DNA from 2 places in the Sphaerisporangium sp. NPDC005289 genome. Region 1 is predicted to be linked to the other one. Evidence: riboswitches for the same ligand, from Rfam matches in the RefSeq annotation. Region 1 holds a riboswitch; the other holds the start of a gene.
What was found. A riboswitch is a leader RNA that binds a small molecule or an ion and turns the genes downstream of it on or off. The one in region 1 is predicted to bind glycine.
Positions count from the first base shown of each region.

Region 1 (15,615 bases):
TGTTCACCATCGCGCGCCGCGCGGTGATGAACCGGCTGCGGGACGCGTACGCGCGGTCGGAAGCCGAGCAGGTGGACGACCTGCCCGGCCGGGACGAGGCGCAGGACGTCGTCGACCGGGAGACCCTCGGCGGTGCGCTGGCGGCGCTTCCGCTGCGAGAGCGGGAGGTGCTCCTGCTGTTCTACCTCCAGGACCTGTCGCTGGACGCGTGCGCGCAGATCTGCGGCGTCCCGGTCGGAACGGTCAAGTCACGGCTCAACCGGGCGCGGAGGTTGTTGCAGGAGGAACTCGTGAGGAAGGGGTACGAGGGATGAGGCCGGAGGACGTGCTCAAGCGGCTGGACGCGCCCCTGTCGCTGCGGCGGCGCATCGGATACGTGACCCTGGCCTGCGCGGGACTCGCGGGGAGCGGGCTCATCGGCGTGCTGTGGGCGACCGAGCCGGGGCTGCCGCCGCGGACGAAGGTCGCCTTCGCGGTGCTGGTGGCGATCGGGCTCTGCTGGGCGGCGTTCGGCGGCTGGGCGGTGACGCGCCGGGCGCCGCTGTTCGCCCGGGACCGCGTCGTGGCGGGTTGGATCGGACTGGGCGCGTGGCTGACGCTGACCTTCGGCGCGCTGGTCATCACCACCCTGCGGCACAAGATCGATCCCTCGGCGATCGCCATGCTGCTGGTCCTCGGCGTCCTCGCCGTGGTCAACCTCCGCGCCGCCCGCCGCGCGAGAACGGCCCTCCTGCGCCGCAAGGACGAACTGACGCAACGCCACGCCCCGGACGGCGACGACGCGGAACGATGACGGCAGGCGAGCCGCGACATCACGGTCGGGCCTTCGCCGTCGTGGCGGGCGGTGACGAATGCGCCGTCTGGCGGGGCCGTGACGGAGAACCGGGGGGTGCGCTCGAGTTCTCCGTGCAGCGTCAGCCCGTCGAGGGGTGGAGCACCTTGTCCGCGAGCCGCTGGATGATCCCGGCGACCTGTTCGTGGTCTCTCAGGTCGGCGCCGTGGTCGCGGCCGCGCATGATGACGCGCTCGGCGTGCGGCATGACGCGTTCGATGGCGTCGAGCCGCTCGCCGAGGTGAGCGGGGCTGCGGTCGCCGCCGAGCAGCACGGTCGGCACCTTGATCGTCGCGTAGGTGCCGAGCCGCACCCCGAGCCGGTCGAGTGCGTCCAGAGAGTCGAGCTGGCCGGGGATGAGCCTGCGGTACCTGGGGATCAGCGCCACCGCGAGCCCGGCCAGTGAGGCCTGCCGGCCGGGCATCCCCACCGAGCCGCGCAGGAAGACGGCCATGGCCTTGCCGGGCCGCCCCGCCGCGAGGGCGGCCCGGGCCTGCGTGAGGATGTGCCCGTCCTCGCCGCTCAGCGGCGGCCCTATGACGGCGGCGGGCTCGTAGACGACCGCCCCGGCGAACGACGATGGTGAGGCGGCCAGGGCTTCGAGGGCGACGACGCCGCCGTCGGAGTGGCCGTAGAGGACGACCGGTTCGCCGACCGCTCGCACCAGCGCCATGACGTCCTGCACCTCCTCGGCGATCGTGCAGGGGGAGCCGCCGAGCCGGGGGTCGGGCTTGAGGTCCATGCGGTACTGGCGGCGGTGCGGGCGCAGGACGCGGAAGCGGGTCGCCAGGACGCCGGCGAGGCGCCGGCAGCGCGTGCCGTCGTCCAGACCGGGGCCGAGCAGCACGACGGCCGGACCCTTGCCCTCGTCGTAGGCGCGGACGTCGGTGCCGTCCGCCGATGTCGTGACGAGCACGGTGCCTCCTCAAGCTGGGGGAGCGGGGCGCTCCTTAGCAGTGCTCAGTTCTCCTTAGCAGCGATAAGGTAACTTAGCGCTGCTAAGGTGTCAACGATGCGAGCGAACGACAAACGGCCCGGCCTGAGCCGTCAGACGTTGGTCGAGACAGGGCTGCGCCTGCTCGACGAGGTGGGGCTGGACGGGCTGACGGTGCGCCGGCTCGCCGCCGAGCTGGGCGTCCAGTCACCGGCTCTGTACTGGCACGTCCGCACCAAGCAGGAACTGCTGGACGCGATGGGGGACGAGATCATCCGGGCGGCGGGCATGGGGCCGCCCCGGGAGGAGGAGTCCTGGCAGGACTGGCTGGACCGCCGCGCCCGCGCGTACCGTGCCTCACTGCTGTCCCACCGCGACGGCGCGCGCATCGTCGCAGGCGCTCGGGGGAGGTCCCCGGTGACGCTCCGGCTGTTCGAGGAAGAGCTGTCCGGCATGGTCGCCCGGGGCTTCACCCCGGCGCTGGCCCTGCACACCATCACGGCCTTGAGCCACTACGTCATCGGCTCGGTCCTGCAACAGCAGACCGAGCCCGAGCGGCCGGCCGCGGCCGCCGATGCGACGGAGGACGACATACCGGCCATCCTGCTGGCGGCCGTCCGGGACGGCGGCGGCCCGTTCGGCGAGCGCGCCTTCGACCACGGGCTGCGCGCGTTCATCGACGGCACCGCCGCCGCCCTGGCACGCCGGAACACCGCCTCTCCGTCGTGAAAACCGCGTGGGGAGCGGGCTCCACCGCCCGCTCCCCACGTTCGTCTTGCTGAGGCCGTTCAGGTCAGCCGGTGGTGCAGGCCGAGCCGTTGAGGCTGAAGGCCGTCGGGTTGGGGTTGCTGCCGGTGTGGGTGCCCTGGAAGCCGAACGTGGTGTTCGCCCCGGGGGCCAGTGAGCCGTTGTAGGACACGTTGCGGGCGGTGACCGTCGAGCCGCTCTGGCTGACGTCGGCGTTCCACGAACTGGTGACCTGCTGTCCGGCGGAGAAGGACCAGGTCACCGTCCAGCCGTTGATCGCGCTGCCGCCGGTGTTGGTGACGGTGAGGTTGGCGGTGAAGCCGTTGTTCCACTCGTTCTTGGTGTAGGACACGCGGCAGGGGCCGCTCCCGCCACTGGGGGAAGGCGAAGGCGTGGCCGAGGGGGTGGGGTTGGGCGTGGGAGTGCGCGTCGGCGTCGGCGTCGGCGTGGGAGTCGGCGACGGGCTGGAGCCGTCCAGGGTGATGTTGGAGTTGCCGCTGCTCTGGTAGCCCTCGGTGGCCAGGATCTGGTAGTCGTGGCTGCCGAGGTTCATGCCGTAGCGGGCCCAGGCGTCGAAGTGGTTGCCGGTGGTGATGGTGCCGCCGGTCTTCTTGGACTGGCGGACGCTCCAGTACTGGTTGAAGGTGCTGTTGTTGCCCTCGATGGAGGGGGCGTTGTACCGGGTGGTCTCGTAGATGTCATAGGTGCCGCCGTCGGTGGTGACGGTGCCCTTGAAGCTGCCGGTGGGCCGGTAGGTGCCCCAGTTGTCCAGGATGTAGTACTCCACCAGCGGGTTCCTGGTCCAGCCGTACAGCGCCAGGTAGGCGTTGCCGGAGGGGTTGAAGCTGCCGGAGTAGGTCACCGTCCTGCGCGCGCCGGGCTTCCACCCCTTGCCGGCGACGAAGTTGCCGACGTTGCTCCAGGAGGTGCTGTAGTTCCCGCCGTTACCCAGGGTCATGGACGACGATCCACTGCCGTTGGTCCAGAACGAGTAGAAGTAGCCGTTGTTGGTGCCGGTCTGGTTGCTGGTGATGGCCGCGTGGGCGGTGCCCGGCAGGAGCAACGTCATGGCGGAGACGAGCGAGAGCACCATGGTGCAGGCACGGCCGATGAGCACTCTGGTGTGGCTACGGTGACGGACCGGCGGGCGGATGGGGACGTCGTTCATGTGCGCGCTTCCTCCTCGTTAAGGCTGGCGCGGGCCAGGCGGCGTGGCAGGACCCGGCGGGGACGCCGCCGGTGACCGGGATGACGGCCACGGCGCGCGGCGTCGTACGACGCGGAGGTCGGCCGGTCATCGTCGGCCGACGACCGGAAGCCCTGGTCGTGGCAGGCGACCCGGATCGACAGCGGTTGAGCCTGTCAGCGGCGACAGTGTTCGCCCGATCCCGCCGCCCTGTCAACGCCCACCGAAAGCTTCCGAAAGTCGCCACCTTGCCAGGCAAGGCCTATGGCTGCTCAACGGCCATATCCCACTGATCACGGTCAGGCCCACCAGATGAAAATTTCGGAGAAACGCCGAATCAATTTCGGCGCCCTGGCCGCCGCTCTGCGACCACACCGTTCATCGCAGGTCGGTCAGAGGACCCGCGCCTTCTTGGAGTCGCGTGTCGTCACGCCTTGGCCCTGACCCGGAGGATGAAATGAAAAAGAGGGGCAGTGGCCGCTCGGGCGGTGCCCCTCTAAGTGTGTACAACAGGCTAACACGGGTGGCCTTGGAAGCCTCGCTACGGACGGCCGCGCCGTTGGTCGGCGCCGGACTGGATCGCATCGTGCACGCCGACCAGGTGGAGCGGCTGGCCCCTCTGGATCTCGCCGCGCGGGCGGAGGTCGCGCTGAGACTGGTGGGTGGGGAGACCGGGCTTTCCGTGGTCGATCTTCTGCAGCCCATCAGCATTCGATGACGTTGACGGCGAGGCCGCCTCGGCTGGTTTCTTTGTATTTGTCGAGCATGTCGCGGCCGGTGTCGCGCATGGTCTTGATGGCCTTGTCGAGGGCGACGAAGTGGCGGCCGTCGCCGCGCAGGGCGATGCGGGCGGCGGTGATGGCCTTGATCGAGGCGACCGCGTTGCGCTCGATGCACGGGATCTGCACCAGGCCGCCGATCGGGTCGCAGGTCAGGCCGAGGTTGTGCTCGATGCCGATCTCGGCGGCGTTCTCCACCTGTTCGGGGGTGCCGCCGAGCGCCTCGGTCAGGCCCGCCGCGGCCATGGAGCAGGCCGAGCCGACCTCGCCCTGGCAGCCGACCTCGGCGCCGGAGATGGAGGCGTTCTCCTTGAACAGCACGCCGATCGCGCCGGCCGTGAGCAGGAAGCGGATGACGCCGTCGTCGTCGGACAGCGGCGTGAAGCGGTCGTAGTACGTCAGCACGGCGGGGATGATGCCGGCCGCGCCGTTGGTGGGGGCGGTGACGACGCGGCCGCCGGCGGCGTTCTCCTCGTTGACGGCGAGGGCGAACAGGGTGACCCAGTCCATCGTCTGGAGCGGGTCCTTCTCGGGGGACTCGCTCTGCAGGCGCCGCAGCATCTGGTTGGCCCGCCGCTTGACCTTGAGGCCGCCGGGGAGCACGCCCTCCTTGGCGGTGCCGCGGCGCACGCACTCGGACATGACGTTCCAGAGGTTCAGCAGGGCCGACCTGATCTCCGCCTCGGTGCGCCCGAAGGCCTTCTCGTTCTCCAGCATGAGCCCGGAGATCGACAGCCCGGTCTCGGAGCACAGCCGCAGCAGCTCGGCGCCCGAGGTGAACGGGTGGGGCAGCTCGGTGTCGTCGGCCTTGATGCGGTCGGCGCCGGTGGCGTTCTCGTCCACCACGAAGCCGCCGCCCACCGAGTAGTAGACCTTCTCGCGGACCTGCTCGCCCTCGGCGGTGAAGGCGGTGAAGCGCATGCCGTTGGGGTGGCCGGGCAGGGAGATCTTGCGTTCGAACACCAGGTGCTCGCCGACGACGAAGGGGATCTCGCGGGTGCCGTACAGCTCGATGGTGCCGGTGTCGCGCATCTTCGCCAGGCGCTCATCGACGGTGTCCACGTCGACCAGCTCGGGCTTCTCGCCGGACAGGCCGAGCAGCACCGCCTTGTCGCTGCCGTGTCCCTTGCCGGTCAGGCCGAGCGAGCCGTAGAGGATCGCCTCGACCCGGGCGGTCTTCTCCAGCAGGCCGTCCTGGTGCAGGCCGCGGGCGAACTTGTGCGCCGCCGCCATCGGGCCGCCGGTGTGCGAGCTGGACGGCCCGATGCCGATCTTGAACAGGTCGAAGACGCTGATCGCCATTGATCATTCCGTCCTTGGAAGCGATGTCGTGCGAGGGATGCCCCCATACGCGCCGGGTACGCGCGGGACAGGTCATGCGGTGGTGGCGCCGGCCGGTCCGGGCGGCCGGCCGGCGAGAGTCGTCGTGGGTGGACGGGGATGGTGAACGGACGGCAGGACTCAGGACTCGGCGGTGGTGACCGTGGTGTACTCCTCGGCGGTGAGGAGGTCCTCGTGGGGGCCCTCGACGCGCACGCGGAACAGCCAGCCGTCGCCGTAGGGGTCGGAGTTGACCAGCGACGGGTCGTCCACGACGACCTGGTTGACCTCCACGACCTCGCCGGTGAGCGGGGCGTAGATGTCGCTCACGGACTTGGTGGACTCCACCTCGCCCACCGCGTCGCCCGCCTCGACGGTGCCGCCCACCTCGGGCAGCTGCACGAAGACCACGTCACCCAGCGCTTCGGCGGCGAACGCCGTGATGCCCACGGTCACGGTGAGGCCGTCGTCGAGGCCGGCCACCCACTCGTGCTCCTTGGTGTAGCTGAGCTCCTCGGGAATGCTGCTCACTTGCTCCTCCGGTAAAAAGGCAGGTCAATCACGTCGACCGGTTCATGGGTACCACGGATGTCGACCGCGAGCCCATCGGACACGTTGGTGTCCACGTAGGCCATCGCGATCGGCTTGCCGAGGGACTGGGACGGCGCGCCGCTGGTGACCTCTCCAACGACGGTGCCGTCAGTCAGCAGCACCACGGGATAGCCGTGGCGCGGCACTCGGCGGCCCCGCGCGACCAGGCCGCTCAGGCGCCGGCGCGGAGGGACGTCCTTGAGCGGCGCGAGCGCCGCGCGGCCGACGAAGTCGCCGGCCTTATCGAACCGTACGACCCGGCCGAGGCCGGCGTCGAAGGGGGTCAGCCCGGCGTTCAGCTCGTTGCCGTACAGCGGCATGCCGGCCTCCAGGCGCAGCGTGTCGCGGGCGGACAGCCCGGCGGGGCGCAGGCCGTGGGAGTCGCCGGCCTTGGTGAGCTCCTGCCACAGCGTGACGGCGTCGCCCGCGGCGACGAACAGCTCGAAGCCGTCCTCGCCGGTGTACCCGGTGCGGGCGATGAGCGCCTCGACGCCGGCCACGGTGCCGGGCAGGCCCGCGTAGTACTTCAGGCCGGGCAGGTCGGCGTCGGTGAGCGTGGCGAGGATCTCCTGCGCGCGGGGCCCCTGGACGGCGATCAGCGCGTACTCGGCGGACCGGTCGCGCACCTCGGCCTGGAAGCCCTCGGCGCGCTCGGTGAGCTCGGCCGCCACCTGCTCGTAGTTGGAGGCGTTGGCCACGACGAGGTACTCCTCGGCGGCCAGGCGGTAGACGATCAGGTCGTCGAGCACGCCGCCGTCGGGCGCGCAGATCATGGTGTAGCGGGCCCGGCCGGGCTCCAGCGTCGACAGGCTGCCCACCAGCGCGTGGTCCAGCGCCTCGCCCGCCTGCGGCCCGGTGAGGAAGATCTCGCCCATGTGGGAGAGGTCGAACAGCCCGGCGGCCGTGCGCACCGCGTTGTGCTCGGCGGACTCGCTGCCGTAGCGCAGCGGCATCAGCCAGCCGGCGAAGTCGGTGAGCGTCGCGCCGAGGCTCTCGTGCACCTCGCGGAGCGGTGTGGGTCGGGACATGATGCGCACCTCAGACAGGGTTGGATGAGAGCATCCTCCCCCTCTGTCATCGGTGCCTGAGAGTTTCGCCCGGGTTTTACCGGACTTTCACCTTCGGCGAGGCCCCACGGAGAGGGCCTGCTTTCCAGAGATCACCTGGCCCGCGCGGTCCTTTGCCTTGTGAGGTTCGCGGGGAGGACTTGCTCCTTCAGGGGTCCTGACCGGATGTCAGGACGCTCTCCCGCACGGGATCATCGGTGTTCCCGCCCACCCTACCAATGCCGATCGCCCGCCGTCGCGGCGGCGACGAGCGCCTCGAACAGCGGGCCGTCCTCGCCCGCCTCGGGGTGCCACTGGACGGCCAGGGCGAAGGGGTGGCCCGCCAGCTCCACGGCCTCCACGGTGCCGTCCTCGCAGGTCGCCGCGACCGTGAGGCCGTCGCCGAGGCGATCGGCGGCCTGGTGGTGGTAGTGGGCGGCGGCGACCTCGCCGTCCCCGAGGACCTTGGACAGGGCGGTGCCCGGCACCGGGCGCACCGGCAGGTGGCCGAACTCGCCGGGGGCCGGAGAGTGCCCGTCGTGCCCGACGACGTCCGGCAGGTGCTGGTGCAGGGTGCCACCCAGGTGGACGTTCAGCACCTGCATCCCCCGGCACACCCCGAGGAAGGGGAGCCCGGCCGAGAGCGCCGCCCCGACCAGCCCGAACTCCGCCTCGTCGCGGGACTCGCGGACGTAGCCCGTCCGCGGGTGCGGGCGCTCGCCGTACCTGGCCGGGTCGACGTCCCCGCCGCCGGCCACGATGAGGCCGTCCAGCCGGCCGGCCAGCGACGCCGGGTCGCCCGCCGGAGGCAGGATGACCGGCTGGCCGCCCGCCCGTTCGACGTGCTCGACGTAGGTGTACGGCAGCAGCGCCGCCGGCATCCGCCAGACCGTGAAGGCGGCGGGCTCGACGTAGCAGGTGATGCCGATGACGGGTCGCGACATGGTCGACCAGGCTACAGCGGGGTCACGTAGGCGCCGGAGATGCCGCCGTCCACGAGGAACTCCGCGCCGGTGATGAAACTCGCGTCGTCGGAGGCCAGGAAGGCGACCGCGGCGGCGATCTCGGACGCCTCGGCGAACCGGCCGAGCGGGATGTGCACCAGGCGCCGCTGCGCCCGCTCGGGATCCTTGGCGAACAGCTCCTGCAGCAGCGGGGTGTTCACCGGTCCCGGGCACAGGGCGTTGACCCGGATGCCCTCGCGGGCGAACTGCACGCCGAGCTCGCGGGACATGGCCAGCACGCCGCCCTTGGAGGCGGTGTAGGAGATCTGGGAGGTCGCCGAGCCCATCACGGCGACGAACGACGCGGTGTTGATGATCGAACCCTTGCCCTGCCGCCGCATGTACGGGATGGCGTGCTTGCAGCACAGGTACACGCTGGTCAGGTTGACGTCCTGAACCCGCCGCCAGGCGTCCATGCCGGTGGTCAGGATGGAGTCGTCGTCGGGTGGTGAGATGCCGGCGTTGTTGAAGGCGACGTCCACCGAGCCGTAGGTGTCGAACGCCGTGCGGAACATCTCGGCGACGTCGTCCTCGCTGGTCACGTCGGTCCGGACGAAGATGCCCCCGACCTCTTCGGCGATCTTCGCGCCGCCCTCCTCGTCGAGGTCGGCGCACACGACCTTGGCGCCCTCCTCGGCGAAGCGGCGGGCCGTGGCGAGGCCGATGCCCCCCGCCGCGCCCGTGATGACGGCGACGCGGTCGCGCAGACGTTGCATGGTGAGGTACTCCCTGGTGCTGGTGGACTCCCGTGGCCCCCGGCCGGGGCGGTGGGACGGCGGCGGTCAGTGGGCGATGAAGACGTTCTTGGTCTCGGTGAAGGCGGCCAGCGCGTCCGGGCCCAGCTCGCGGCCGAGCCCCGACTGCTTGAACCCGCCGAACGGCGTCCAGTAGCGGACCGAGGAGTGGGAGTTCACCGACAGGTTGCCGGCCTCGATGGCGCGGGCGACCCGCAGGGCCCGCCCGACGTCCCGCGTCCAGATCGACCCCGAGAGCCCGTACCGGGTGTCGTTGGCGATCTGGACGGCCTCGGCCTCACCTTCGAAGGGGACGACGCTGACCACCGGCCCGAAGATCTCCTCGGTGTAGGCGCGCTCGTCCAGCGACTCGTGGGTGAGCACGGTCGGCGGGAACCAGAAGCCCTTCCCGTCCGGGCACGTCCCCTGGAAGTGCGGCGTGCCGGTCACGAACGAGGCCACGCGGTCGCGGTGCTCGGCGCTGATCAGCGGCCCCATGGCGGTGCCGGGGTCGCGCGGGTCGCCCACGACGAGGCCGCCGACCGTCGCGACCAGCCGGTCGAGGAACTCCTCGAAGACCGGACGCTCCACCAGGATGCGCGAGCGCGCGCAGCAGTCCTGCCCGCTGTTGTCGAACACGGCCGAGGGGGCGGTGGCGGCGGCCCGCTCGATGTCGGCGTCGGCGAAGACCACGTTGGCGCTCTTGCCGCCGAGCTCCAGCGTCACCCGCTTGACCTGCTCGGCCGCCCGGGCGGTGATGAGCTTGCCCACCTCCGTCGACCCGGTGAAGACGATCTTGTTGACGCCCGGGTGGTCGACCAGCCGGGCCCCCGCGACCTCCCCTGCCCCAGGCAGGACCTGGAGCACCCCCTCGGGGAGGCCGGCCTCCAAGGCCAGCTCGGCCAGCCTCAGAGCCGTGAGCGGGGTCCACTCGGCGGGCTTCACGATGACCGTGTTGCCCGCCGCCAGTGCCGGGGCCGCCCCCCAGGTCATGATGACCATGGGGAAGTTCCACGGCACGATCACGCCCACGACGCCGAGCGGTTCGGCGAAGGTGATGTCCACCCCGCCCGGCACCGGGATCTGCTTGCCATGGTTGCGCTCCGGGGCGCCCGCGTAGAAGTGCAGGACGTCGCGGACGTTGCCGGCCTCCCAGCGGGCGTTGCCGATCGGATGCCCGGAGTTGGCCAGCTCCAGCTCGGCCAGCTCCTCGCCGTGCCGGTCGACCAGGTCGGCGAAGCGCCGCAGCAGGCGGGCGCGGTCGCCGGGGGAGACCTCCCGCCAGGCGGGGAAGGCCTTTCTGGCGCGCTCCACCGCGCGGTCGGTCTCGGCGACGTCGGCCAGCTCGACGTCGGCGAGCACGGTCTCGGTGGCAGGGTTGATGATCTTCATGGTCATGTCACATCCGCTCGAAGCCGCGGAACAGCTCCCAGTCGGTCACCGCCGCGTCGAAGGCGGCCAGCTCGACCCGGGCGTTGTTGGCGTAGTGCTCGACGACCTGCTCGCCGAGCGCGTCCTTGGCGATCTTCGACCCCTCCCACAGCGCCAGGGCGTCGCGGAGCGTCGACGGCACGGTCTCGGCGCCCGCCGTGTAGGCGTTGCCGGTGCAGGCCTCCTCCAGCGGCAGCTCGTGCTCGATGCCGTACAGCCCGGCCGCGATGAGGCCGGAGACCGCCAGGTAGGGGTTGACGTCGCCGCCGGGCACGCGGTTCTCCACGCGCAGCGAGGGGCCGTGCCCGACCAGGCGCAGGGAGCAGGTGCGGTTGTCCACGCCCCACTTGACCGCCGTCGGGGCGAAGCTTCCGGGGACGTACCGCTTGTAGGAGTTGATGTTCGGCGCGTACAGCAGCGTCAGCTCGCGCATCGCGGCGAGCTGCCCGGCGATGAAGTGCTCGCCGAGCCGGGACAGCCCGTGCGGCCCGTCCCCGGCCATGACCGGCTCGCCGTCCTCGCCGCGCAGCGAGATGTGGATGTGGCAGGAGTTGCCCTCGCGCTGGTTCGGCTTGGCCATGAAGGTGACCGACATGCCCTCCTGGGCGGCGATCTCCTTGGCGCCGTTCTTGTAGATGACGTGGTTGTCGCAGGTGGTCAGCGCCTCGGCGTACCGGAAGGCGATCTCGTGCTGACCGAGGTTGCACTCGCCCTTGGCCGACTCGACGTACATGCCCGCGCCCTCCATGCCGAGCCGGACCCGGCGCAGCAGGGGCTCGACGCGCGCGCCGCCGAGCAGGGAGTAGTCGACGTTGTACTGGTTGGCCGGGGTCAGGTCGCGGTACGCCTTGGACCACGCGGTCTCGTAGCCGTCGTTGTAGACGACGAACTCCAGCTCGGTGCCCACGTAGGCCGCCCAGCCGCGCTCGGCCAGCCGGGCCGTCTGCCCGCGCAGGATCTGCCGGGGCGAGGCCGTCACGTCCGAGCCGTCCTCCCAGACCAGGTCGGCCATCAGCATGGCCGTGCCCTCCTGCCAGGGCACCCGGCGCAGGGTGGACACATCCGGGCGCATCACGAAGTCGCCGTACCCCCGCTCCCAGGACGACATGCTGTAACCGTCGACGGTGTTCATGTCGATGTCCACGGCGAGGAGGTAGTTGCATCCCTCGGCGGCGTGGTGCAGCACCTCCTCGAGGAAGTAGCGCGCGGACAGCCGCTTGCCCTGGAGGCGTCCCTGCATGTCGGCGATGGCAAGGAGCACGGTGTCGACCCGCCCGGCGGACACCTCTTCACGCAGTTGGTCGACGGTGAGCACCGTGTCCCCTTCCGGCAAAAGTCTGGAAACAGACCATTGGAGGCATGCAAGCACCAGCGGCGGCCCCCCGTCAACGGTCCGCCCCGCCCCAGCAGCGGAATGGACTAATCTCGAACCATTGGGACCGTTTCAGGGGAGGGCGTGATGGACGGGCACCAGCTCGTCGCGCTCCTGCGGCCCGTCCGCGCCGGCAACGCCTTCGAGGAGACCGTCGAGCGGCTGCTGCAGGCCATCAAGCTCGGCGTCGTCGCGCCCGGCGACAAGCTTCCCCCCGAACGCGAGCTGGCCGCCCGGCTCGGCATCAGCCGGGTCACCCTGCGTGAGGCCATCCGCGCCCTGCAGGAGGCCGGCTACCTCGACGTGCGCCGCGGCCGGTACGGCGGAGCGTTCGTCGTCTACCAGCCCCCGCGCCCGCGCCAGGGCGACCTGCGCAGGGCCGTCAAGCAAATGGGCGCGGACGAGCTGGACGACGCGCTGACCTTCCGCATGGCCATCGAGTGCGGCGCCGCCCAGGTGCTGGCGGCCACCGAGCTCACCGGCGAGCAGCGCGAAACGCTGCGGCGCAGGCTGGCCGGCGTCAACGACGCCGCTCCGGCCGACTACCGGCGGCTGGACACCGCCTTCCACCTGTCCATCGCCGAGCTCACCGGGTCGGCGCTGCTGGCCTCGGCCGCCGCCGACGCGCGGCTGCGGGTCACCGACCTGCTGAACGCCATCCCGGTGCTCGGCCCCAACATCGACCACGCCGCCGCGCAGCACGCCGCGATGGTCGCCGCCATCCTCGCCGGGGACGCCGAGGCCGCGCGGCGGGCCGTCGTCGAGCACCTGGAGGGCACCGCCGCCCTCCTGCGCGCCTTCCTCGCCTGAACGCCCCCGGCGGCGATCGGCTGTGAACGCCGCGCCCGGCCGCCGGAACCGGCGCCGCTCCGGGCACCGCGCCGCCCTCCCGATCGTCGAACAGAGGGCCGGCCGAGAGCGGGAACGACGGCCGGCGGAGCGGACGGCACGGCCCGGTGGATCAACGACCCCGGGACCGTACGTAGCATCGGTACTGGGGGATGCCTGTGGGAGTCTGGTTTCACGAACGGATCATCGACACCGGACGGCTGCCGCTCTTCTGCTTCCTGTCGGCGCTGATCGTCACGTTCGTCTTCACGCGCGTCAACGTGCGGCTGATCCGGGCCAAGGTCGGCTGGTTCCGCGACGTCAACGTCGGCGACGTCCACGTCCACCACGTCGTGTTCGGCGTGGTCCTCATGATGTTCGGCGGGGTCGCCGGGCTGGTCACCGCGGGGCTGTCCCCCGGCTGGTACGCCTGCACCGCGGCGGTGTTCGGGGTCGGCGCGGCGCTGGTGCTGGACGAGTTCGCGCTGATCCTGCACCTGCGCGACGTCTACTGGTCGGAGGAGGGGCGCACGTCGGTCGACGCGGTGTTCGTGGCCGTCGCGGTGACGCTGCTCCTGCTGCTGGGCCTGCGTCCTTTCGGCTGGGAGGAGCCCGAGCCCTCGCCGGCCGGCCGGTGGTCGGCCGGCCTGTTGCTGCTGCTCAACCTCGCGCTCGCCGTGGTCACGCTGCTCAAGGGCAAGATCTGGACCGGCCTGGCGGGGCTGTTCGTCCCCGTCCTGCTGATCGTCGGCGCGGTGCGGCTCGCGCGTCCCGGGTCCCCATGGGCGCGCTGGTTCTTCGCCCCCGGCTCGCGGCGGCCGCGGGCGTCCAAGATGGCCACCGCGGTGCACCGGGAGATCCGCTGGCGCCGTCCGGTGATCAGGGCGAAGATCGCCGTGCAGGAGTTCGTGTCCGGCCGGCACGACCTGCCCTCGGTCTGGAGCGGCAAGGCCGCCGAAGCGGTGAAGAGCGGCAAGGCCGCCGAAGCGGTGAAGAGAGGCGAGCCGGCGAAGAGGGGCGAGACGGCCGCGCGGCCGCACCGGCACCCGTGACGGCCCCTCTCGCTCCGGTCACGGGCGCAGGTGGGCCACCAGACGCCTGACCTGGTCGGCGTAGTGGTCGGTGAACTCCGGTGAGGCCGGGTCGGCCTCGCACAGCACCCGCACCAGATGCGGGAAGGCCACGCCCGCGCTCGACAGGGCGAACAGGGCCAGCATCAGGCACGCCGGGTCGATGTCGGCGGGGAACTCGCCGTCCGCCTGGCGCCGCCGCATGTCCGCGAGATCGCGCCGCAGGTCTTCGCCGAGCTCGGGCGTGACGGCGCCGCCCTCGGTCAGGCCCTCCCACACCATCATGCGGCCGAAGTCGCGGTTGGCGGCGTTGGCCCGGACGTAGGCCGCGGCCAGGTCGGGGAGCGGGGCGGCGGGGTCGGCGAAGCCGCTCTCGGCGCTCTGCCAGCGGTCGGTGAGCTCGCGGTACAGGCCTTCCTTGCCGCCGAAGTAGTACGAGATGAGCTGCTTGTTCACCCCGGCTCTGGCCGCGATCTCACTCACCCGGGCGCCGGCGAACCCTTTGGCGCCGAACTCCTCGATGGCGGCCCGCACGATGCGCTCTTTGGTGCGCTCGGGGTCGCGCCGTCGTTCGGCGGGGGCACGTCTCATGGGATCACGCTAGCACTCTCATCCTCAAGGATGAGATTTCCATCCGTGCGGTTGACACAATCATCCGTACGGTTGATAGTTGGGGACATGAACCCACGCATAGCGGTGATCGGAGGCGGCGTCGGCGGCCTCTGCCTGGCACAAGGACTACACAAGGCGGGCGCCCAGGTGACCGTCTACGAACGCGACCGCACCCCCGGCGACCGGCTGCAGGGGTATCGCGTCCACATCGACCCCAACGGCGCGCGGGCCCTGCACGACTGCCTGCCGCCATGGCTCTGGGAGAGCTTCGTCGCCACCACCGGCGCGCGCGGCCAGGGCTTGGCCTTCCTCACCGAACAGCTCGAAGAACTGCTGCTGATGCAGGTGCCCGAGGTCGACGACCCCGTCGACGACCACCACTCGGTCAGCCGCATCACGCTCAGGCAGATCCTGCTGTCCGGGTTGGAGGAGGTGGTGCGCTTCGGCAAGACCTTCGAGCGCTACGAGCGGGAGGACGACGGGCGCGTCCGGCTGTTCTTCGGGGACGGCACCAGCGACGTCGCCGACATCGTGGTCGGCGCGGACGGCGGCAACTCGCGGGTCAGGAAGCAGTACCTGCCGCACGCCCAGCGCGTCGACACCGGCATCCTCGGGGTGGCCGGCAAGTTCCCGCTCACCGCGCGCACCCGCGACCTGATCGACCCGGGCCTGGTCCAGCGGCCTAGCAACGTCATCCCGCCCAAGGGCGCCGGCCTGTTCTGCGCCCCGCACGACCTCGGCGAGGCCCCCGCCCCGCCGCGCGGCGTCATCGGCGGCACCGACAGGGAGGGCGCCCTGTACGACAACACCGGCAGCTACGTCCTGTGGGCGTTCGCCGCGCAGCAACGGCGCTACCCGCGAGACCCGTCCGCCCTGTCCGGTGAGGAACTGCGCGACACCGTCGCCGGCATGATGACGGGCTGGCACCCCGACCTGCGCCGGCTGGTCACCATGTCCCACCCCGACACCGTCTCGCTGCTGCCGATCCGCACCTCGGTGCCCGTCGGCCCCTGGCCGGCGACCACGGTCACCCTGCTCGGCGACGCCGTCCACAGCATGACGCCGATGCGCGGAGTCGGGGCCAACACCGCCCTGCGTGACGCCGGCCTGCTCTGCCGGGCCCTCACCA
Region 1 is NZ_JBEXGS010000008.1:233,247-248,861, forward strand. Features, by position in the region: gene ABZT47_RS16760 (sigma-70 family RNA polymerase sigma factor) at 1-314, shown strand, start outside; gene ABZT47_RS16765 (hypothetical protein) at 311-793, shown strand; gene ABZT47_RS16770 (alpha/beta hydrolase) at 915-1,748, opposite strand; gene ABZT47_RS16775 (TetR/AcrR family transcriptional regulator C-terminal domain-containing protein) at 1,845-2,495, shown strand; gene ABZT47_RS16780 (glycoside hydrolase family 11 protein) at 2,560-3,681, opposite strand; gene ABZT47_RS16785 (hypothetical protein) at 4,223-4,417, shown strand; gene ABZT47_RS16790 (L-serine ammonia-lyase) at 4,404-5,780, opposite strand; gene gcvH (glycine cleavage system protein GcvH) at 5,940-6,329, opposite strand; gene gcvT (glycine cleavage system aminomethyltransferase GcvT) at 6,326-7,417, opposite strand; glycine riboswitch at 7,553-7,650, opposite strand; gene ABZT47_RS16805 (gamma-glutamyl-gamma-aminobutyrate hydrolase family protein) at 7,669-8,379, opposite strand; gene ABZT47_RS16810 (3-oxoacyl-ACP reductase) at 8,391-9,155, opposite strand; gene ABZT47_RS16815 (aldehyde dehydrogenase family protein) at 9,222-10,571, opposite strand; gene ABZT47_RS16820 (glutamine synthetase family protein) at 10,573-11,919, opposite strand; gene ABZT47_RS16825 (GntR family transcriptional regulator) at 12,064-12,786, shown strand; gene ABZT47_RS16830 (hypothetical protein) at 12,978-13,856, shown strand; gene ABZT47_RS16835 (TetR family transcriptional regulator) at 13,875-14,465, opposite strand; gene ABZT47_RS16840 (FAD-dependent monooxygenase) at 14,553-15,615, shown strand, end outside.

Region 2 (15,615 bases), on a different contig from region 1:
CTCACCACCCCGGTGAGCCGGTGAGTCCGGCCGACCGGCCGGTCAGCGCGCCGACAGGGCCGCGCGCACCGCCGCGACGGCCTCCTCCTGCGAAGCTCCCAGATCGCTCGCAGCCCGGACGAACTCCTCGGCCGTCAAGCTGAGGCCTGGGCCGGGGCGGCTACTGGGAGGGGGCGGTGTCGTCGCGGGTGAGGCGGAGGCGGACCTGGTCGGCGACCGTCTCGTCGGGGTGGCCGAGCCCGTACGCCCACACCTGCTCGGCGTCGGCGTCCCGCCCGCGCAGGGGCAGCGTGCGGGCGAGCAGTTCGACGGCGAGCGCGACGCCGTCGGCGTCGCCGTCGCCCTCGGCGGCCGCGGCGAACTCCCCGCAGGCCATGTCGAGGTGGGCCATGCCGAGCAGCACCCGCAGGCGCCCGGGGTCGGCCACCTCGGGCAGCTCCAGGGCGTCGAGGAGCAGGTCGGCGGCCTCGCCGGGCTGCCCGTCCTCCAGCAGGTACTCGGCCAGGCGCTGGGCAGCCTCGGAGCAGGCCCGCGGGTCGCGGGTGGCCAGGGCGGCGCGCAGCGCCGCCTCGGCGGCGCGGTCGTCGCCCTGGGCTTCGGCGATGCGGGCCAGGGCCAGGTGGGCGCCGGGCAGGTAGGCCGGGGTGCCGACGCCGATCACGGCCTGCCAGGCGGCGCGGGCCTGGTCGGCCATGCCTTCCTGCTCGAACCCGCGCGCCAGGTGGCAGGCCGCCTGGGCGGCGTACTCGGGGTGGCCGGTGGCCAGGGCCGTGCGCGCGGCCGCCCTGGCGCCGGTGAGGTCGCCGCGGCGCTCGAGGACCAGGGCGAGGCCGACGGCCGCCTGGGCGCGGTCGGCCTCGCGCTCGTCGGAGGCAAGCGCGGCGAAGATCTCGGCCGCGGCCTCCAGTTCGCCGCTCTCGGCGAGCCTCCGCGCGTCCTCGATCCGCCGGCCGGACTCGACCTCGTGCGCCGCCATCGGGACCTCTCCTCCGCCTCGGGAATCCCGGCCTCGCGACGCGGGCGCGCCGTCGCGCGCGACATATTATGCCGATCCAGGCGGAGCGCCGAGGGCGGTCGCTCAGTCTTCGTATGCCTCCAACGGGGGGCAGGCGCAGACCAGGTTGCGGTCGCCGTAGGCCTGGTCGATGCGGCGGACCGGCGACCAGTACTTGTCCTCCCGCAGCGACGGCAGCGGGTAGGCCGCCTCGGCGCGGGTGTAGGGGTGCTTCCAGTCGTCGGCCAGCAGGCACGCGGCGGTGTGCGGGGCGCCGCGCAGCGGGTTGTCGGCCCGGTCGTAGCGTCCGGAGGCGACCTTGGCGATCTCCTCGCGGATGGCGACCATGGCGTCGACGAAGCGGTCCAGCTCGGCCAGGTCCTCGCTCTCGGTCGGCTCGATCATCAGCGTGCCGGCCACCGGGAAGGACATGGTGGGGGCGTGGAAGCCGTAGTCGATGAGCCGCTTGGCGACGTCGTCGACGGTGACGCCGGTCTCCTTGGTGATCGGGCGCAGGTCGATGATGCACTCGTGGGCGACCAGGCCCTCGCGGCCGGTGTAGAGCACCGGGTAGTGCGGGGCCAGGCGCCGGGCCAGGTAGTTGGCCGACAGGATGGCCTGCTCGGTGGCCGCCTTGAGGCCCTCGGCGCCCATCATGCGGATGTAGGCCCAGGAGATGGGCAGGATGCCCGCCGAGCCGTACGCCGCGGCCGAGACCGGCCCGACGGCGCCGTCGGCGCGCTCTTCCAGGGGGTCGCCGGGCAGGTAGGCGGCCAGGTGCGAGCGGACCGCCACCGGGCCGACGCCGGGGCCGCCGCCGCCGTGCGGGATGCAGAAGGTCTTGTGCAGGTTGAGGTGGGAGACGTCGGCGCCGAAGGACCCGGGCTTGGCCAGGCCGACCAGCGCGTTGAGGTTGGCGCCGTCGACGTAGACCTGGCCGCCTGCCTGGTGCACCCGCTCGCAGATCTCGGTGATGGTCTCCTCGTACACCCCGTGGGTGGAGGGGTAGGTGACCATGATGGCCGCGAGCCGCTCGCTGTGCTTGTCGATCTTGGCGATCAGGTCGGGGACGTCCACGTTTCCGTCGTCGTCGCAGGCCACGACCACCACACGCATACCGGCCATGACGGCGCTGGCGGCGTTGGTGCCGTGCGCCGAGGACGGGATGAGGCACACGTCGCGCTCGCCGTGGCCGTTGGCCCTGTGGTAGGCGCGGATGGCGAGCAGCCCGGCGAACTCGCCCTGGGATCCGGCGTTGGGCTGCAGGGAGACCGCGTCGTAGCCGGTGACCTCGGCCAGCCAGCCCTCCAGGTCGCCGATCAGGCGCAGGTAGCCCTCGACCTGATCGGCCGGGGCGTAGGGGTGGACGCCGGCGAACTCCGGCCAGCTGATGGGCTCCATCTCGGTGGTGGCGTTCAGCTTCATGGTGCACGAGCCGAGCGGGATCATCGACCGGTCCAGGGCGATGTCCCTGTCCTGGAGCCTGCGCAGGTAGCGCAGCATGGCGGTCTCGGAACGGTGGGAGTGGAACACCGGGTGCGACAGGTAGCCGGTGGTGCGCAGCAGCCCGGCGGGCAGGGCGTCGGAGGCGGAGGTGTCCACGTCGTCCAGCACGACCCCGGTCACGCCGAACGCCTCCCAGACGGCCTGGAGGTGCGCGCCGGTGGTCTTCTCGTCGCAGCTGACGCCCACGCGGTCGGCGTCGGCCAGGCGCAGGTTGACGCCGCGGTCCAGGGCCGCCGCGACGACCTCGGCGGCGCGGCCGGGGACACGGGCCAGGACGGTGTCGAAGAAGTCGTCGTGGACGACCTCGACGCCGCCGTCGCGCAGGCCGGCGGCCAGCACGGCGGCGTGCCGGTGGGTGCGCTGCGCGATGCGCCGCAGGCCCTCGGGACCGTGGTAGACGGCGTACATGCCGGCGATCACCGCGAGCAGCACCTGCGCGGTGCAGATGTTGCTGGTGGCCTTCTCCCGGCGGATGTGCTGCTCGCGGGTCTGCAGGGCCAGCCGGTGGGCGGGGCGCCCGTCGGCGTCCTGCGACACCCCGACCAGCCGGCCGGGCATCTGCCGCTGGAGCCCTTCGCGCACGGCCATGTAGGCCGCGTGCGGCCCGCCGAAGCCGAACGGGACGCCGAAGCGCTGGGAGGAGCCGATGGCGATGTCGGCGCCCAGGGTGCCGGGGGCCTCGACCAGAGTCAGGGCCAGCAGGTCGGCGGCGGCGACCACGAGCGCGCCGCGGGCGCGGGCCTGGGCGGCCACGGCGCGGAAGTCCTTGAGCCGGCCTCCGGCGCCGGGGTACTGGACCAGCAGGCCGAACAGCTCCCCCTCCGGCAGCCCGGCGGCCAGGTCGGCCTCGACCAGCTCGATGCCGAGCGGCTCGGCGCGGGTGGCCAGCACCGCCTTGGTCTGCGGCAGGGCGTCGGCGTCGACGACGAACACCGGGGACTTGGCGCGGCCGGCGCGGCGGGCCAGGGTCATCGCCTCGGCGGCGGCGGTGGCCTCGTCCAGCAGCGAGGCGCCGGCGACGTCCAGCCCGGTCAGGTCGGACACGACGGTCTGGAAGTTGAGCAGGGCCTCCAGGCGGCCCTGGGAGATCTCCGGCTGGTAGGGGGTGTAGGCGGTGTACCAGCCGGGGTTCTCCAGCAGGTTGCGCCGCACGACCGCCGGGGTGATCGTGTCGTGGTAGCCCAGGCCGATCATCGAGGTGGGCACCTGGTTGCGGGCGGCCAGGGCGCGCAGCTCCGCGAGCGCCTCCTCCTCGCTCGCGGCGGGCGGCAGGTCGAGCGGCTCGCCGGAGCGGATGGCGCCGGGGACGGCGACGGCGATCAGGTCGGCCACCGAGGCGTAGCCCACGGCCTCCAGCATGCGGGCCTGCTCGGCGTCCGACGGGCCGATGTGCCGGGTGGCGAAGGGCGGTGCGAAGAGGTCGCGAAGCGGTGACCGATCGGTCATGGGGCCCTCCTACAAGGGGTAGAGACCGGCGCTGAGCGCGCGCGTATGCCGGATCTCCCCCTCTGTCAGCGCGACATCCTCATCGCGACCTGAGAGCTTCATCCCCTTGCGGGGGATTTGCACCGTCGGTGAGACACGCCTGGCGGGCACGCCTACTTTCCAGAGTCGCCTCGCCTGTGCGGTACGTGGGCCTGAGAGATTCCGGGGAGGTTGCTCCTTCGGCGCCCGGGGTCACTCGCCGGCGCCGCAGGTGGTGCGGTGCCGGCCCGTGCCCGGGTCTCTCCCGCACAGGGTCAACAGCTTTCCCGGTAATCGTACCGTCCCGCCCCGAGTAGGGAGTTACCCCTACATTTCGGGATTTGCCATGTTTTATCCCTGTAGGGCGGGTATGTAGAGACCCCGACCACCCCGTAGATCTTCTGGGATATGTGCGACAGCCCCCGGCCCTCCTCAGCGGAGGGAGACTCCCCGTCCCGGCCCTCCGGCCTCAGCCCGTCTTGCGGGCCTTCCTGCGCTTGGCCAGCTCGTCACCTGGGTGGTCCTCCAAGGAGTCCGGGCCGGCCGGCTCCGCGCGTTCCCCCGGCAGCTCCGCCAGGGAGCCCTCGACCTCGCGCCACACGCCGCCGAGGGCGATGCCGAACACGCCCTGGCCGCCCTCGAGCAGGTCGATCACCTCGTCGGCCGAGGTGCACTCGTAGACGCTCACCCCGTCGCTCATCAGCGTGATCTGCGCCAGGTCGTTGACCCCGCGCTCGCGCAGGTGCTGGACGGCGGTGCGGATCTGCTGGAGCGACACCCCGGTGTCCAGCAGCCGCTTGACCACCTTGAGCACGAGGATGTCGCGGAAGCTGTACAGCCGCTGGGATCCCGACCCCTGCGCCGCGCGAACCGACGGCTCGACGAGCTGGGTGCGCGCCCAATAGTCGAGCTGACGATAGGTGATGCCGGCCGCCGAGCACGCCGTCGGGCCGCGGTATCCGACGTCGGCGGGCAGAGACGCCGGCCGCTCGTCGAACAGCAGGCCCTGCTCGCCCGCGCGTTCCCGCGCCGACTGCCGCTGGACTGGATCGTGCTGGCCGGCCGTCTTGCCCTCGCCGCTGCTGACCGCCACTGCGGACCTCCGGCTTCCTCTCATCCCACGGTCTGATCTGGGGGTTCGTGAATTACAACCGTGGGTTCCCTTGCACCGTAGGACTGGCGCGATGCTCAGTCAACGATCCCGCCCGGCGCGTCGTGAAGCGTAAATGCCCGAAATGGCTAACCCGCACGGCCGAAGTCCTCGGGCGTGATCGTGTCAAGGAACTCGCGGAACTTCTCGACCTCGTCCTCCTGGTCATCGGGGATGATCACACCGGCCTCGCGCACGACGTCCTCGCTCGCGAAGATGCTCGCACCGGTGCGCAGCGCCAGCGCGATCGAGTCCGACGGCCGGGCGCTCACCTCCACCCCGTTGGAGAACACCAGGTCGGCGAAGAAGATTCCGTCACGCAGCGCGACGATGTTCACCGCCGTCAGCCGCACGCCCAGAGCCTCGATCACGTCCTTGAACAAGTCGTGGGTGAGCGGCCTGGGGGGCGGCTCCTCCGCCTGAGCCAGCGCGATGGCCGTGGCCTCGGTCATCCCAATCCAGATCGGCAGGTATCGCTCGCCCTTGGCCTCCTTGAGCAGGACTATGGGCTGGTTGGAGGGCATCTCGACGCGGACCCCCACGACCTCCATCTGCAACACAGGCTGCTCCGTCTCATCGGGTCGCCGCCCCGCTCCGGGCCCGTTCCCTCGCGGCTCTCGGCTCGCGGCGTGACCATCGCCGCAAAATTCAACGTAACATCCCCGCACCCCGAAATGTCCGGGCGGCTCCGTCAGCGGCCCAGAATGCCGCGCAGGCCGGTGCGGACCAGGGCGGTGTGCAGGTCCTGCAGCAGACCGGACAGCTCTCGCGCGGTCTCCTCGGCGCGGCCGGCGGCGCACGGCGCGCGGCGCCGCAGCAGCGGGGCCACGGCCTGCTCGACCAGCCCCGCCTCCCGCTCGGCGGCGGCCTTGAGCACCCGCAGGTGGCGCGGGTGCAGGCCGAACCTCGCCAGCGCGCCCGAGGCGCGGGCGACGGTCAGAGCCTCGGCGTCGTACCACCGGGCCACCGGGGTGAGCAGGCCGAAATCCTCCAGCTCGGCGAGGGTCTCCTCCTCAAGCCCGGCGGCGGCCAGCAGTTCGGCGCGGCTGAGCCGCACCTCGGCCACCGGCGCCTCCCCGCCCACGGCGCGCGGGCGGCCGGCGCCGTCGGGTTCGGCGGTGTCCAGGTGGTCCTTGATCACGCGCAGCGGCAGGTAGCGGTCGCGCTGGGCGGTGAGGATGTAGCGCAGGCGCTCGACGTCCGCGTGGGTGAACTTGCGGTACCCCGAGGGGGAGCGCTGGGGCTCGATGAGCCCCTCGCCCTCCAGAAAGCGGATCTTGGAGACGGTGACGTCGGGGAAGTCGGCCCGCAGGACCTCGAGGACCTCCCCGATGCTCATGAACGCCCTCGCCGCCTGCGCGCCCATCACCGCACCTCCTCACCCACGCGTGAGGAACACCAGCCGGAACTTGCCGATCTGGACCTCGTCGCCGCCCGACAGCGGCAGCTCCTCGATGCGCTCGCGGTTGACGTAGGTGCCGTTGAGGCTGCCGACGTCCCGGGCGGTGAAGTAGGCGCCCCGCCGGTAGAACTCGGCGTGCCTTCGCGAGACGGTGACGTCGTCCAGGAAGATGTCGCTCTCGGGGTGACGGCCCGCCGTGGTGAGATCGCTGTCGAGCAGGAAGCGGCTCCCGGCGTTCGGCCCGCGCATCACCACCAGCAGGGCCGTACCGGGCGGCAGTTGCTCGACCGCCGCCCGATCGGGGATGAGCGTCTGGCCCGTCGCCTCGCCGTCCATCGCCTCGATCCCGCTCAGGGAGATCGTGGAGGTGGTGTCCCCCGGCGTGTTCTCGACGCGACTCAACGGCGACCCGCACCGTGAGCAGAAACGGGCGTCCTCAGGGTTGGCATTCCCGCACTGAGTGCAGTAGACGCTCGGCATCGATCGGCTCGGCCTCCTACCGCGAAGTCGCGGCGACGGTGCTCTGGGCGGCGTGCCTCGGATCTTCGCTTCTCATGGTTGCTCAGACTGCGAATGCCGCAACTTACGCTGATGAGTCGCAAAGGTCAAGATGAGGGCAGGCTCGCGGGTTCGGACATGCTTGTGACGCAGGCTCACTCGGGTCTGGCAGGCGGGGGGCTCGCTCGGATTCACGGCGCTCGCCCCTCGTTCTGACGTCGACTCGGCTCGCCGCGCCGGTCCAAAGTTACCGTCCAGGCAGCCCTCCGGTCCATGCGCCGCGCCGTTCGAATGTGACCGGAATCGCTGGTTTCGCGGCAGAACGTCGCCCGTGGTCAGGTGCCGACGGCGTGCTCCACGACCCGCGCCCAGCGCTCCAGGAGGCTCTGGGCGACGTCCAGGTCCTCCCCCTCGGCCCACAAGTGCGTCACGGCCTCGGTGGGGTCGGGCAGGATGAGGGCCCAGCCGCCGTCCTCCTCCACCACCCGCACGCCGTCGGTGGTGTCCAGGCGGTATCCGTCGGCCGCCTCCACGACCGACCGCATGACCGCCCCCTTGGCCGCCCAGGGCGTCGGCACGGTGCGCTTGAGCATCTTGGCCTGCGGGATGCGGGCGTCGATCTGGCTGAGCGACAGGCGGGTGCGCGCCACCAGGCCGAGCAGGCGCAGGAACGCGGCCAGGCCGTCCACCGTGGGGGCGAACTCCGGGACGATGAACCCGCCCCGCCCGTCGGCCGCGAAGATCAGCTCGGGGTCGGCCGCCGCCGCGGTCAGGGCGTCCAGGGCCGTGGAGGTCCACTCCACCTGGGCGCCGTGGAAGCGGCACACCTGCTCGGCCACGCGGGTGGTGGTCACCGGCAGCGCGACCCGCCCGCCGCGCCGCTCGGCGGCGACCAGGTCGAGCACGACGAGCTGGGCGCGCTCCTCGCTGATGAGCTGGCCCATCTCGTCGACCAGCGAGACGCGCTCGCCGACCGGGTCGAAGCGCACGCCGAACGCGGCACGGGAGGAGGCGACCAGCTCGGCCAGGCGCTGCAGGTCCCTGCGCCGCTCGGCCAGCGTCTCGGTCGGCGAGGCGTCGTCCAGGCGGTTGTTCACGGTCAGCACGTCCACGCCGACGCGGCCGAGCAGGCTCGGCAGCACCAGGGAGGAGGTGCCGCCGGCGCAGTCGATGACGACCTTCATCTCGGCGTCCCGCACGCCCGACATGTCCACCCAGCGCAGCAGTTCGCGGGTGTAGTCCTCCACCGCGCGGGCCGGGAAGCTCAGCTCGGCGATCTCGCCGGGGAAGGCGCGCCGGAACTCCTGGCGGGAGAAGACGCGCTCCAGCTTGCGCTGGGCTCCCTGGGACAGGTCGGCGCCGTTCTCGTCCATGAAGATGATGTCGACGCTCTGCGGGTCGCCGGGGGTGGTGCGCAGCGCGATGCCGCCCGAGGCGGTCTCGTTGGAGGTGTGGAAGCGGGCCACCGGCAGCGGCGCGGCCTCCAGGTCCAGCACGTTGATCGCGCTCGCGGTGAGCGCGCTGATCACCGCCCGCTTGAGCGCGCGGGCGGCCCGCGAGGAGTCGCGGGAGGTGATGACCGAGGCGCCCTTCTTCAGGGTGGTGGCGTAGGCGCTGGCCAGCCGCACGCACAGCTCGGGGGTGATCTCGACGTTGACCAGCCCGGAGACGCCGCGCGGCCCGAACAGGCTGCGCTGGCCGCGCGACTCCCAGATGACGCTGGTGTTGACCACCGCGCCGGCCTCGATCGTCTTGAACGGGTAGATCTTGACGCCGGAGGAGACGTAGGCCTCGGCCTCGATGACGCACTCGTCGCCGACGACGGCGTTCTCCTCGATGCGGGCGCCGGTCATCACGTCGGTGTTCTTGCCGATGACGCAGCCGCGCAGGTGGGCGCTCGGCCCGATGTAGACGTTGTCGTGGACGACGGCGCGGTGCAGGAAGGCCCCTTCCTTGACCACGACGTTGTCGCCCAGCACGGTGTACTCGCGCAGCTCGGCGCCGGCCTCGACCTTGGCGTAGCCGCCGATGTACAGCGGGCCCTTCAGGACGGCGTCGGGATCGACCGAGGCGCCCTCGGCCACCCAGACCCCCGGCGAGAGCTCGAAGCCGTCGGCGTCCAGCCGCACCCGTCCCGACAGGGCGTCGGCCTGGGCCTTGAGGTAACTCTCGTGGGTGCCGATGTCCTCCCAGTAACCGCCGGCGACGTAGCCGTACAGCGGGGCGCCGCGGGCCAGGAGGCTGGGGAACACATCGCCCGACCAGTCGACCGGCACGCCGGGGGCGACCTCGTCGAGCACCTCGGGCTCCATCACGTACACCCCGGTGTTGACGGTGTCGGAGAAGACCTGGCCCCAGGTGGGCTTCTCCAGGAAGCGCTGCACCCTGCCGTGCTCGTCGACGATGATGATGCCGAACTCCAGCGGGTTCGGCACCCGCTTGAGGCCGATGGTGACCAGGGCGCCGTTCTCCTCGTGGAACCTGATCATGTCGGTGAGGTCGATGTCGGTCAGCGCGTCGCCCGAGATGACCAGGAAGCGCTCGTCGCGCAGCTTGTCGGCGGCGTTCTTCACGCTGCCGGCGGTGCCGAGGGGGATCTCCTCGGTGGCGTAGTGCAGGCTCATGCCGAGCTCGTCGCCGTCGCCGAAGTAGTTGCGCACCAGGGCCGCCAGGAACTGCACGGTGACGACGGTCTCGGTGAAGCCGTGGCGCCGCAGCAGGCGCAGCACGTGCTCCATGATCGGCCGGTTGACCACGGGGAGCAGCGGTTTGGGCTGGTTGGCGGTCATCGGCCGCAGCCGAGTGCCTTCCCCGCCCGCCATCACGACGGCCTTCACAGATCACCCTCCGGCTGTCTCGTCACGGTGGGCACACGGTCAGGCCCGCGCGGGCACTCGCCGCCGGGACCCGCCGGGGCGCGCCCCACGACCACTCATGCCCGGCTCGCCCCTCCGATGAGCCGTCGCCCCTGAACCACGTACAGCGCCCCCGCCCACCAATACAGACCTGTTCCCCATATGGCAAAGGCCCATCCCATGATCCGGGCCATGTCGGCGTACCAGCCGTCGTGGGAGGCCAGGAACAGCAGCGGGAAGGCGTACAGCAGGCAGGCGGTGGCCGCCTTGCCGAGGAAGTGGACCGGCAGCGCCGGGCCGAAGCCATGCCTGCGCAGGACGGGCACGCCGAGCATGAGCACCACGTCCCTGCCGATGATCAGCGCGGCCAGCCACCAGGGCATCACCTCGCGCAGGGTCAGGCCGATGAGCGTGGCCAGGATGTACAGCCGGTCGGCGACGGGGTCGAGCAGCCGGCCGAGCCTGCTGGTCTGGTTCCACGCGCGGGCGAGCTTGCCGTCCAGCCAGTCGGAGAAGCCGGCCAGCATGAGCAGCACCAGCGCCCAGCCGTCGGCCTTGGGCCCGAGCACCAGCCACAGGAAGACGGGCACGCCGAGCAGCCGCAGCATGCTCAGGATGTTCGGAACCGTCCAGATGCGGTCCTCCGCCGATTTCACCCGTGACTCTCCCCTCGCGAACCTGGTGCCGACCCTACCCGGGCGCGACGGCGAGCGGCGGCGGGGGCGAGCCGTGCCGCCCGGGCGCGGCGCGCCTCGCGGTGGCCGTATCGTGGGGCCGCGGTCCTCCGCGCCGCCCAGGCGGCGAGACGGGCATATTTCCGGCAAAGACGGCATCCTCCTCAAGGCGGAGATGGCATCCTCCAGGGGACCATGAGATCGGCCGGACGGCGGAAGCGAGCGGACCGTTTTGGGGCTTAATGTCAGTGCCATGGCCAACGATGCAGCACTGTTCTTCGGGCAGTTCGTCAAGGCGCCCGGCACCACGGGGGCGGTGGCGCCCAGTTCGCGCCGCCTGGCGCGGGCCGTCTCCGCGCCGGTGCCCGAGCGCGGTGACCCGGTCATCGTCGAGCTCGGCCCGGGGACGGGCGTGTTCACCGAGGAGATCCAGCGGCGGCTGGACGGCCGCGGGCACCATCTGGCCATCGAGATCAACCCCGCGCTCGCCGCGCGGCTGAGTGACCGCCACCCCGGCGCCAAGGTCATCGTGGCCGACGCCGTGACCCTGCCCGGCCTGCTCGCCGAGCACGGCCTGGACCGCGTCGACGCGGTGGTCAGCGGCCTCCCCTGGGCGGCGTTCCCGGCCCGGCTGCAGGACCGGCTGCTCGGCGCGATCACCGAGACGCTCGCCCCCGACGGGGCCTTCACCACCTTCGCCTACGTGCACGCCCGCACGCTGCCGCCCGCGATCCGCTTCCGCCGCCGCCTGCTGGAGGCCTTCGAGGAGGTCGTGCCCAGCCGCACCGTCTGGGGCAACGTGCCGCCGGCCTTCGTCTACCACGCTCGCCGGCCGCGCCGCTGACCCACCGCTCCCCCGGCCGCGCCGTCCGCCCGCTCGCCGCGCGTGGGCGGCGCGTCCCGCCGATCATCCTGTTCCCGCGGCGCGGCCCCCTCGCCCGCGCACCGAACGGCGTTCTACCATGGGCGGCCGACGGGATAGGAGAGATCAAGGTGGACTTCACGCTTCCGGAGAGCGCCCGCGAGGTCCAGCGGGGCGTCGCCGCGATCTGCGCGCGCTATGACATGGACTACTGGCAGCGCTGCGAGGCGGAGAAGCGGTGGCCCGAGGAGATCTGGGCCGAGCTGGCCAAGGGCGGCTGGCTCGGCCTGGCGGTGCCCGAGGAGTACGGGGGCGGCGGCCAGGGCCTGCTGGAGCTCGCCGTGGCCACCGAGACGCTGTCGGCCTCCGGCTCGGCCGGCGGCTCGGCGTTCACCTACGTGCTGACGCCCGGCTTCGGCGCGCTGACCCTGGCCCGCCACGGGACGGCCGAGCAGAAGGCGGAACTGCTGCCCAAGCTCGCCACCGGCGAGGCCGAGACCTGCTTCGCGCTCACCGAGCCGGACGCCGGGTCCAATTCCCTGGCCATCTCCACCTTCGCCCGCCGCGACGGCGACGAGTACGTGGTCAACGGGCAGAAGATCTGGATCACCGGGGTCCAGCGGGCGAGCCGGATGCTGCTGGTGACCCGCACCATCCCCGCCGCCGAGGCCAAGCCCCGCACCAACGGCCTGACGGTCTTCCTGGTGGACGTCCCCGAGGCGGTGGCGGCGGGCAGGCTGTCCTACCGCCCGATCCCCAAGATGGGCGCCAACACCACCCCGTCCAACATGGTCTTCATCGACGACCTGCGCCTCCCGGCCACCAGCGTGGTCGGCCAGGTGGACCAAGGCGCCCTGGTGCTGTGGGACATCCTCAACCCCGAGCGCATCCTGCTCGGTGCGAGCGCGCTCGGCGGCGCGGAGGTGGCGCTGCGCGTGGCGGTCTCCTACGCCAAGGAGCGGGAGGTGTTCGGCCGCCCCATCGGCGCCAACCAGGCCATCGCCTTCCCGCTGGCGCAGGTCAAGGCCAAGATCGAGCTGGCCCGGCTGATGCTCTACAAGGCGGCGTGGCTGTTCGACCGGCGGCTGCCGTGCGCCACCGAGGCCAACATCGCCAAGCTCGCCGCCTCGCAGGCCGCGTGGGAGGCGGCCGACCACGCCTTCCAGACCCACGGCGGCATGGCCTACTCGCTGGAGTACCCGGTGGCCCGGCTGCTCGCCGACGCCCGCGTCGGCCGGGTGGCGCCGGTGACCGAGGAGCTTCTGCTCAACTACCTGGCGACGCAGGTCCTCGGCCTGCCCCGCAGCTTCTGACGCCCCACAGGCGCGCTTCCGACGCCCTCCGAGTTCGCTCGCCGACGCCGCGGCGCCCCTGCCGGGGCGTCAGGGCATGGCGGCCTCGACCAGGGCGTCCACCAGGCGGTTGTCGTCAGCGCGCTCGGGGTGCCACTGGACGCCCACGCAGAACCGGTGGCCCTGGAGCTCCACCGCCTCAATGATCTGGTCGTCGGCCCAGGCGATGGCCAGCAGCCCGTCCCCGAGCCGCCGCAGGGCCTGGTGGTGCGGCATGGCCACCTCGATGCGGTCGCCCACGGCCTTGCCCACCTTGCTGGACACGCTGACCTGCAGGACGTGCGGCGCCGAGGCGGCGTGCCGCTCGTGGTGCACCGCGTCGGGCAGCCACGGGATGAGCGTGCCGCCCAGCGCGACGTTCAGGATGTGCATGCCGCGGGCCACGCCGAGGACCGGGATGCCGGCCTGGATGGCCGCCCCGGCCAGGGCGATCTCGAACCGGTCGCGCCGCGGCTCGGGCTCCTCCACCCGCTCCTCGCGCTCCTCGCCGTAAGAGGCGGGGTCGACCTCCACTCCGCCGGCCAGGATCAGCCCGGACAGGCCGCGCACGTAGCCGTCTATCGCTCCCAGGCTCAACGGGGGGATCAGCACCGGGGCGCCTCCGGCCTTGTCCACCGCCTTGGCGTAGGCGGGAGGCGACAGCACCGCCTCGCGCACCCAGGTGCCCCAGCGGGCGGCGTCGAAGTAGGTGGTGATACCGATCAGTGGTCGGGACATGCGGTCTCCAGGGGCTCGCGCAAGGTCGTACCGCTGAGCCGCAGCGGCACCCAGCCCGTTTGCAGTGGCGCACCCATCATGGCGCACAACATTTCGGGTATGTCACGTATCCCGGTATCAGTCACGTCACTTCCGCATCTTCTGTCCCGTTCGCCCCATCAGTATCACGCAGGACCGTCCGGCGGGGCCATCCTCGCGCCGGCCGGCGACGACCGTCCGGTGGGGGCGCCCGGGAGCCGCGGAGCGAGACGCACGGGTCTTGACCAGGCTTGTTCGGTCACCAGGAATGGCAGGTAAAAGTGAATGCGACTCCTTTTCATATCTCTTCCCCTATTTCCGGATCGCCGATTACGGGTAATCACTCATCGATTACGAACAGTTCCCTTTCACGTCACCTTGTGGTGAAACGGTTGTGAGGCTCATGTGGGAATGGAAGACTCCATTTCGAGCGATCGGACGCGCCGGGGCCGCCGGACGCTCACGACCCGGACCGTCTGGGAGGTGAAACAACAAGATCGGCTAGAAATCCGGTCATTTAGGGTGGCGTCAAGAAATGTCGTTAAATCCGCGTCTCATCAAGGAAAGCTTCTCCGCCATCGAGCCCGTCATGGGCAGGGCCGTCGCCTACTTCTACGGGCGGCTGTTCGCTGAGAGCCCGCAGCTCCGGTGCATGTTCCCTCCCGCCATGGACCTCCAGCGGGACCGGCTGTTCGCCGCGCTCACCCGCATCGTGTGGAGCCTGGACAGCCCCGACAGCCTGGGGTCCTACCTGGGGCAGCTCGGCCGGGACCACCGCAAGTACGGCGTGCTCGCCGAGCACCACACCGCCGTGGGCAACGCGCTGATGGCGACGATCCGGCGGTTCTGCGGCGACGCCTGGACCACCGAGGTCGAGACGGCGTGGGTGGCCGCCTACACCACCGCGGCCAACATCATGATCGAGGCGGCGGAGGCCGAGGCCGGGGTCTCCCCCGCCTGGTGGCTGGCCGAGGTCGTCGACCACGAGCTGCGCACGCCCGACATCGCCGTGATCACGCTGCGCCCGGGCACACCGATGACCTTCGTCCCCGGACAGTACGTGGACGTGCAGGTCGCCCGTTGGCCCCGGGTGTGGCGCAGCTACTCCATCGCCAACGCGCCCCGTCCGGACAACACCATCCGGCTGCACGTGCGCGCCGTGCGCGGCGGCTGGGTCAGCACGGCGCTGGTCTCCCACACGCGCATCGGCGACACCGTGCTGCTCGGCCCGCCGGTCGGCACCATGACCCCGCCCCGGCAGGACCCCCCGCGCGACATCCTCTGCGTCGCCGGCGGCACCGGCCTGGCCCCCGTCAAGGCCATCGTCGAGCACGTCATCGCCTCGGGCCTGCGCCCCAACATCCACCTGCTGTACGGGGCGCGCACCGCCGCCGAGCTCTACGACCTGCAGGACCTGATCCGCATGGAGGCCGGCTACCCGTGGCTGCGGATCCTGCCCGTGGTGTCCGGGGACCCCGCCTACGACGGCATCCGCGGGCCGCTGCCCGACGTGGTGCGGCGCTTCCACTCCTGGGCCGACCACGAGGTCTACGTCTGCGGGCCGCCGGCCATGGTCGAGGAGACCGTGCGCCGCCTGCAGCACGACGGCGTGCCCCCGGCGCGCGTCCACCGCGACCCCGGCCCGGCCGAGGGACGGGCTCCTTCGCTCCGCCAACCAGATACGGCAGGAGGATACGGACGAACCGATCGACCAAATCCCGCGGAGCCCGGCGAGCACCCGCACAACGTGGCACGATGATGCCGATCCGCGCGCAGCGGCCGACCACGTCGATCGGGCCACCACGCCGGCCGGGGGACCGGCGATGGGTGCCCGGCACCGCGAAAGGAAGGGGCGATCATGCGGCGCACGCTGCTCGCCGCCGTCACCCGGCGGCCCTGTCCCCCCGGCTCCACGGCCCTCCTCATCGTCCCGGCGGCACCCTGACTCCCATGGCCCGACCGGTCACGCTCGTGACATTCGTGCTGCCGAGCACGCTGTGGCACTGGGGCGGCGGAGCGAGCGAGGTGCGCGTCTTCGCGGTCGCCGGCTCCGGCGAGGAACGGCCGACGCTCGGCGCGGCGCTCACCACCCTGCGCCGCACCCACCCCAAGCTCGAACGGCG
Region 2 is NZ_JBEXGS010000015.1:4,837-20,451, forward strand. Features, by position in the region: gene ABZT47_RS24865 (hypothetical protein) at 161-976, opposite strand; gene gcvP (aminomethyl-transferring glycine dehydrogenase) at 1,079-3,946, opposite strand; glycine riboswitch at 4,116-4,242, opposite strand; gene ABZT47_RS24875 (MerR family transcriptional regulator) at 4,434-4,967, opposite strand; gene ABZT47_RS24880 (bifunctional nuclease family protein) at 5,204-5,674, opposite strand; gene ABZT47_RS24885 (MerR family transcriptional regulator) at 5,806-6,480, opposite strand; gene ABZT47_RS24890 (FHA domain-containing protein) at 6,493-6,996, opposite strand; gene ABZT47_RS24895 (mannose-1-phosphate guanyltransferase) at 7,350-9,851, opposite strand; gene ABZT47_RS24900 (CDP-alcohol phosphatidyltransferase family protein) at 9,947-10,525, opposite strand; gene ABZT47_RS24905 (methyltransferase domain-containing protein) at 10,797-11,387, shown strand; gene ABZT47_RS24910 (acyl-CoA dehydrogenase family protein) at 11,537-12,718, shown strand; gene ABZT47_RS24915 (gamma-glutamyl-gamma-aminobutyrate hydrolase family protein) at 12,788-13,474, opposite strand; gene ABZT47_RS24920 (globin domain-containing protein) at 14,028-15,251, shown strand; gene ABZT47_RS24925 (hypothetical protein) at 15,443-15,615, shown strand, end outside.
Region 2: linked by a shared signal. The riboswitch ahead of gcvP (aminomethyl-transferring glycine dehydrogenase) and the one ahead of gcvT (glycine cleavage system aminomethyltransferase GcvT) in region 1 are both predicted to bind glycine.